3 regions of the Sporosarcina sp. SG10008 genome follow, and region 1 is predicted to be linked to each of the others. Evidence: riboswitches for the same ligand, from Rfam matches in the RefSeq annotation. Region 1 holds a riboswitch; each other region holds the start of a gene.

The links. A riboswitch is a leader RNA that binds a small molecule or an ion and turns the genes downstream of it on or off. The one in region 1 is predicted to bind S-adenosylmethionine.
Region 2: linked by a shared signal. The riboswitch ahead of cysC (adenylyl-sulfate kinase) and the one ahead of ACGLYD_RS03910 (methionine ABC transporter ATP-binding protein) in region 1 are both predicted to bind S-adenosylmethionine.
Region 3: linked by a shared signal. The riboswitch ahead of ACGLYD_RS01920 (methionine ABC transporter ATP-binding protein) and the one ahead of ACGLYD_RS03910 (methionine ABC transporter ATP-binding protein) in region 1 are both predicted to bind S-adenosylmethionine.

What each region holds. Positions count from the first base shown of each region.
Region 1 is NZ_CP172607.1:777,364-779,636, reverse strand. Features, by position in the region: gene ACGLYD_RS03915 (methionine ABC transporter permease) at 1-118, opposite strand, end outside; gene ACGLYD_RS03910 (methionine ABC transporter ATP-binding protein) at 108-1,121, opposite strand; SAM riboswitch class I at 1,227-1,337, opposite strand; gene ACGLYD_RS03905 (pyridoxal phosphate-dependent aminotransferase) at 1,839-2,273, shown strand, end outside.
Region 2 is NZ_CP172607.1:1,561,981-1,564,253, forward strand. Features, by position in the region: gene ACGLYD_RS07430 (DMT family transporter) at 1-818, shown strand, start outside; SAM riboswitch class I at 985-1,085, shown strand; gene cysC (adenylyl-sulfate kinase) at 1,309-1,908, shown strand; gene ACGLYD_RS07440 (phosphoadenylyl-sulfate reductase) at 2,169-2,273, shown strand, end outside.
Region 3 is NZ_CP172607.1:375,665-377,937, forward strand. Features, by position in the region: gene ACGLYD_RS01910 (toprim domain-containing protein) at 1-338, shown strand, start outside; gene ACGLYD_RS01915 (thioredoxin family protein) at 353-652, shown strand; SAM riboswitch class I at 707-812, shown strand; gene ACGLYD_RS01920 (methionine ABC transporter ATP-binding protein) at 1,037-2,062, shown strand; gene ACGLYD_RS01925 (methionine ABC transporter permease) at 2,055-2,273, shown strand, end outside.

The DNA of each region.
Region 1 (2,273 bases):
GCGGAAGCCCAATAACAAGTGCGATAACGAGAGAAATACTTATCATATAAAGTGTTTCCCCAAATGCTTTTGTAATATCAGGCATTAACTCTATAACGTGTTGTAAATCAATTCCCATTGTCAATTACCTCCACTTGAGCAGCTCGTGATGACATATAGGCAATTGCCTTTTCTATTTCGTCATCCTCGCCTTTTAGTTCCATCAGGAAAGTACCGAGTGGCCTTTCTTGAATATATTCAATGGAGCCGTGTAGGAAATTACCTTGTATAGTAAATTGCTGCACAGTATCTGAGATAATTCCATCGCCTGCGACATCACCTTTAAACATGACTTTGACCAGTTTGCCCGTGCACTTGCTCAAAATCATTGACGGCACATCAAATGACACAACACTACTAATAAATTCTTTCGTTAATTCTTCTTGAGGATCTGAAAATATATCATATACTTGTCCTTCTTCAATCACTTTTCCATCTTGCATAATTGCCATGCGATCACAAATTTCTTTCACGACATTCATCTCGTGTGTTATTAGAACGATTGTAATCTGTAATTCTTTATTTATTTTCTTCAACAGCCTTAAAATAGATAGCGTCGTATTTGGATCTAATGCAGATGTTGCTTCATCACACAGTAACACTGAAGGATTATTCGCTAGTGCTCGGGCAATACCTACCCGCTGCTTCTGGCCACCACTCAGCTGCGCAGGATAAACATCCCGTTTATCAGAGAGGCCAACCATTTCTAGTAAGTCCGTTACCCGAGCGTTTATTTTATTGGCAGGCGTTTTGGCTGCCCGTAAAGCAAATGCTATATTTTCATATACTGTCTTTTGGCTGATTAAATAAAAGTGTTGAAAAATCATTCCTATTTTCAGACGTGCCTGACGGAGATTATTCCCCCGTAACTTCATCAAATTTAATCCATCTACTAAGATCGTTCCGCTCGTTGGTTTTTCCAACAAATTTAGACAACGGATAAGAGAACTCTTCCCTGCACCTGAGTAACCTACGATTCCGAAAATTTCTCCTGTGTTAATGTCGAGTGAGACATTATCAACACCAGTCACGATTCTCTCTTTTGTTTTGTATACTTTTGATACGTTTTGAATTTGAATCATGCAATTCTCCTCTTTCTATAAATAGAAGTACGAAATCTCAGATGTCTGACCATATAAAAATGCTTCTCTCATATATGAAAGAAGCACCGAAAATAAAAAGGTTTCAGCTCATCTTTCAGAATGAAATTCACTCTGTAGGAGTTAGCACCTTCCTTACATTACGCAAGGGGTTGCTGGACGTCATCGGGCCTATCCCTCAGTCTCTCTTGATAAGTACCATTATGTAATTATTTTGATTGATAAGTTTCATATTAGTATGTTCCAATAAGATTGTCAACATAATATGTTCTGATATATAACAATTTATTATCATTTTCATTTCATTCCATGTATACTGACAATAAGAAAAGCGGAAGGCGCCGTCTAGACGCGACAGGCATAAGTCAATCCAGGGGAAGGCAGTCTAAGAGCGCGACGTCCTGTCGCAACGACTGCATACCTGCATCCTTGCAGGCACGACGTGGCGCTCTTTGCCACATAGCTGGATTGCTTTCAAGGAACCTAGCCTAAGTACGCCGCGTCCTGCGGCAATGGCTAGGTGACCCACATCCTTTGGGCCTCAGAGCGGCTGGCGCCTGGAGCTAGACAATAAGAAAAGCGCAAGCGCCTTGGTAGACCCGACAAGCGCTGGAGTCTAGACACTGCTCCAAGTGAAAAACTTATACTATCTTACTCTTTTACACTAAAGATTGGATTACATAGAAGAGAGGTTATTACATGGCACTATCAAATCGACTCAAGAACCTACCACCGCACTTTTTCGCATCACTTGTTCGAAACGTACAAGAAGCACTTTCTGAAGGACGCGACGTTATTAACTTGGGGCGTGGAAATCCCGATCAACCGACACCTCCACATATTATAAAAGCACTCCAAGAAGCAGTCGAAGATCCAACAACACATGGATACTCCCCTTTCAGAGGGACTGCCGAATTAAAACAGGCTGTTGCTGACTTTTATAAACGAGAATACGATGTTCATATTGATCCTAAAACAGAGGTAGCGATTCTATTTGGAACAAAACCTGGATTGGTCGAGTTACCCCTCGCGATTATGAACGAAGATGAATTACTTTTATTGCCGGATCCGGGATATCCCGATTATTTATCGAGTGTAAGCTTAGCCAATATTAAATACGATTTAATGCCATTA
Region 2 (2,273 bases), 780 kb from region 1:
CATCTCCACTCCTATTAGTCGCTCTGCGTTTTACGCTTGCAGGGATTATTATGGCAACTATCGTTAAAATCTTAAACAAGCCACATCCAGTAAAAGCAATCGACTGGGTGTGGATTGTTCTAATTGGACTTTTCCAAACAGCTTTTGTGATGGGCTGTATATTTATGGCACTGCGTACAATCACTTCTGGAGAGACGTCTATCCTAACGTTTATGAATCCTTTACTCGTTGTCGTTTTTGGGACGCTTTTTTTAAAATCGCGTTACCATATTCAGCAATGGATAGGTGTACTGTTAGGTTTTATCGGGGTTTTTCTCACGTTAGGTTCACATCTTGACTTTAAAGTCGGTACCATATTAGGGCTTTTGTCGGCTGTTTCATGGGCGATTGCTACGCTATTGATAAAAATACATGGTTTCAAATTTGATACGTATGTAATGACAGCCTATCAAATGCTTTTTGGTGGATTAATTCTCTTTCTGGGAAGCTTACTACTGGAAGAGACTTTCTTTAAAATGACTACTCAATCTATCCTGATTTTGTTATGGCTTACCATTGCAGCCTCAATTATTCAGTTTTCTATTTGGTTTTATCTTCTCCAAAGAGGTAATCAAGAACGAACTAGTGCATTCCTTTTTTTAGCGCCATTCTTCGGTGTACTCACAGGATGGTTTTTACTCCATGAAAGACTAACCTGGTCTATCCTTTTTGGTGGATTACTAATATTTGCAGGAATCTTTCTTGTTAATTGGAAAAATAATTATGAAAAGGAAATAGAGAAAACCGATGAGAACAACGAAAGGTTAAGTGAGAGTTAACTAACATGTTTCCTAGCGCACTGAAAAGTAGTTTAAAGTGCCTATTATATGTGCAAGAAGATCGCCTTTAATTCCAACTAAACTGATATGATTGAAAATAAATTCTGATAAGTCATTGACTTTGAATTTTCGATAATGTAGTATTGGTCTCAACTTAATAGTTTATATCTTATCTAGAGAGGTTGAGGGACTGGCCCGATGAAACCTCGGCAACAGACTGTTTAGTACTGTGCCAATTCCAGTAAACGAAAGTTTAGCAGATAAGAGGAGTAATATGTGTTCGATTCTATTAACCTCTTCTTGCTCTATTTAGAAGTGGTTTTTTTATTTCTTTACTGTAAAGGTTGTAAGTCATTTATCATTTTAACAATTTCATACATGCTAATTAGACAACTAAAGGCAACTTTCTAATCGATTATTTGAATCGGAAAAAGGTGTCTTTTTTGTATATAAAAATTAAACTGAAACAAATGATTTAGGGGGGCAAACAATGACAGAGTCTACAAATATCGTTTGGCATGAATCAGAGGTAACAAAAAAAAAACGTCAAGAACTAAAGGGCCATAAGAGTGCTATTCTTTGGTTCACTGGGCTATCAGGGTCAGGGAAATCAACAGTTTCAGTAGCGCTAGAAACAAAGTTACACGCGAAAGGCATTCATACTTATCGACTGGATGGAGATAATGTCCGGCACGGTTTAAATAAGAATCTAGGGTTTAGTCCAAATGATCGGACGGAAAATATTCGCAGAATCGGTGAAGTTTCAAAACTAATGGTCGACGCTGGCTTATTCACATTGACAGCATTCATATCGCCTTATCAGGAAGATCGAGATCAGGTGCGAGAAATTGTCAAATCCGATGAGTTTATCGAAATATACGTTAAGGCAAGTTTAGAAACTTGTGAAGAACGGGATCCGAAGGGGCTTTATAAGAAAGCAAGATTGGGTGAAATTAAAGGTTTTACAGGAATTGATGCTCCTTATGAAGAACCTGTTAACCCGGAAATAATCATTGATACCAATCAATTAAATATTGTAGAGTCTGTCAAAGCCATCGTTTCTTATTTAAAAGAAAATAACTATATCTAAAAAAATTACTAAATGCGTAACATATTGGGGTTTTAGGAATAGAATGTATTTAAACCTACTTGACACATAGGATTAATAAAGTTAGTATAAACGCTAATCACATGCCGACTGGAAATCAAGAAGCTAATGGACAATCGTGAACATACGAACAATTCGCTGACTAAAAAATTAGAGGCGACTTTAATCAATAGTAGATTAAAGTCGCCTTTTTTAAAAAAAGATAATGTAATAGAGTTATTGAGTTTAGAGGGGGGATTAGTATGGCGAAGTTGACGTACAAATCTTGGGCTGAGACTAGTGAAGTTTTTCCAATCGATGACGAGTCAAAAGGTGCGTTAAACGTCTTGCGATGGGCTTACGGAGAA
Region 3 (2,273 bases), 400 kb from region 1:
CGGATGAAAGAGTAATTATCGTCGAGGGCGGTTCGGATAAGAAACGTTTGGCACGAATACTTGTTGAGCCTGTCGAAATTATTTGTACGAACGGCACAGTAAGTCCTTATCGGCTTGAAGAATTGCTTGCACCTTACGAAGAACATGAACTATTTGTCTTCGTTGATGCGGATGAAGATGGAGAAAAGACCCGTGTTTTATTCAAAAGAGAGTTCCCGGCAGCAATCCATTTGTACACAGAAAAGGTTTATCGGGAAGTGGAGACGACCCCATACAAAGTGTTGGCTACAATACTACAAGGTGCGGATTTTAAAATCAGACCGGAATTTCTAATTTAAAGGATGTAGAATTAATGGAAACTTGGACACGCGAACAATGGGAGATGGCTTTGAAAGAGTCTTCAGTGGCAGCGTTTTATTTATATACACCAATGTGTGGAACTTGTGCAGTCGCATCTAAAATGATGGGAGTTATTACCGTCATGAGACCGGGAATACCAATCGGGAAAGCAGATTTGAATTACGTACAAAATATTGCAATTGACTATGAAATCGAAAGCGTTCCTTGCCTTCTTATACAAAAGGATGGCGTTTTAACCCATAAAATTTATGCATTTCAATCAGTACCGTATCTACTTGAAGAAATAGATTGACAATAGATATGGAACTTTGATATACTTCGTCTTAACATTCAATTGAATAGGTCACTCTTATTAAGAGAGGTGGAGGGATAGTGCCCTGCGAAGCCCGGCAACCGTCACGTAAGTGAAATGGTGCCAAGTCACACAAAGCATACGCTTTGAAAGATGAGAGATTGGACAACGTTTATTTTCGATAACGTCAAGCCTTTCTGCCCGTCTGCAGGAAGGCTTTTTTGTATTGAAAAGCGGAAGGCGCCGCTCAGCCCCGACAGGCACAAGTCAGATTGCGAAGGGGGCGTACCTAAGCCACCACAGCGAACTGCCTTGTGACCCGAGGGGGTGGCGCCTGAAGCTAGACAAAATTAGTAACAAAACAATTTTTCTGAGGTGAAAAAAATGATTTATTTAACGGATATAAATAAACGATACGGTGAAGGGCCAGGCAGTATTTCAGCAGTCGAAAATGTATCGCTTGAAATTACTGACGGTGAGATTTTTGGAGTCATCGGCTATAGTGGGGCAGGAAAAAGTACGTTGATTCGACTACTGAACGGTCTTGAAATGCCAACGTCAGGTAGCGTTAAAATAGGAAGTCTAGAAATATCAGCAATTAAAGGGAAAGAGCTAAGGGAAGCACGACAAAAAGTGAGTATGATTTTCCAACACTTTAACTTACTGTGGTCTAGAACAGTGAAGGAGAATATCGCTTTCCCTCTTGAAATCGCGGGTGTACGAAAAGCCGAGCGTGATAAGAAAGTGGCGGAACTGATTGAATTAGTTGGTTTGGCTGGTCGTGAAAATGCATATCCATCCGAATTGTCTGGAGGTCAGAAACAGCGCGTAGGGATTGCTCGTGCGCTTGCAAACGACCCTGAAGTCCTTCTTTGTGACGAAGCGACTTCAGCCCTTGATCCAGAAACAACGGATTCAATACTAGACCTTCTAACAGGAATTAATGAACGACTTGGACTGACAATTGTGCTTATCACACATGAAATGCACGTTATCCGGAAAATTTGCCACAGAGTTGCAGTTATGGAGGCAGGGAAAGTTGTTGAGTTGGGAGATGTCCTGGATGTGTTCCAATCACCGAAGGAACCGATCACAAAGCGGTTTGTCTCTCAAGTGACGGAACCCGTGGAGGCGAAGCAGGCAATGGCGCATATTAAGGAAGAATTTCCTGCCGGCACGCTTATCAAGCTTGTATTTGTAGGGGAGCGGACAGAACAACCTGTGCTCGCAAGTCTTATTCGGAAATTCACTGTCGATGTGAATATCGTGCAGGGAAACATATCCCATACACATGGCGGGGCATACGGCACACTGATACTTCAGCTGCTTGGAGATTCCTCAATCATTGAGGAAGCAATTCAATACCTCAATGAAAATGATGTTCAGACGGAGGTGATCGGTAATGATTGAAAACCTTTTTCCGAATGTCGACTGGACTAAAATGTGGGAAGCAACAGTGGAAACACTCTATATGACTGCGGTTTCTACATTGTTCACTTTAGTTATTGGGTTAGGACTTGGAATTTTACTCTTCCTATCTAGTCCCGGTCAACTTTGGTCGAATAAGTTGGTCAATATTATATCAGGAGCATTCGTCAATATTTTTAGATCCATTCCGTTT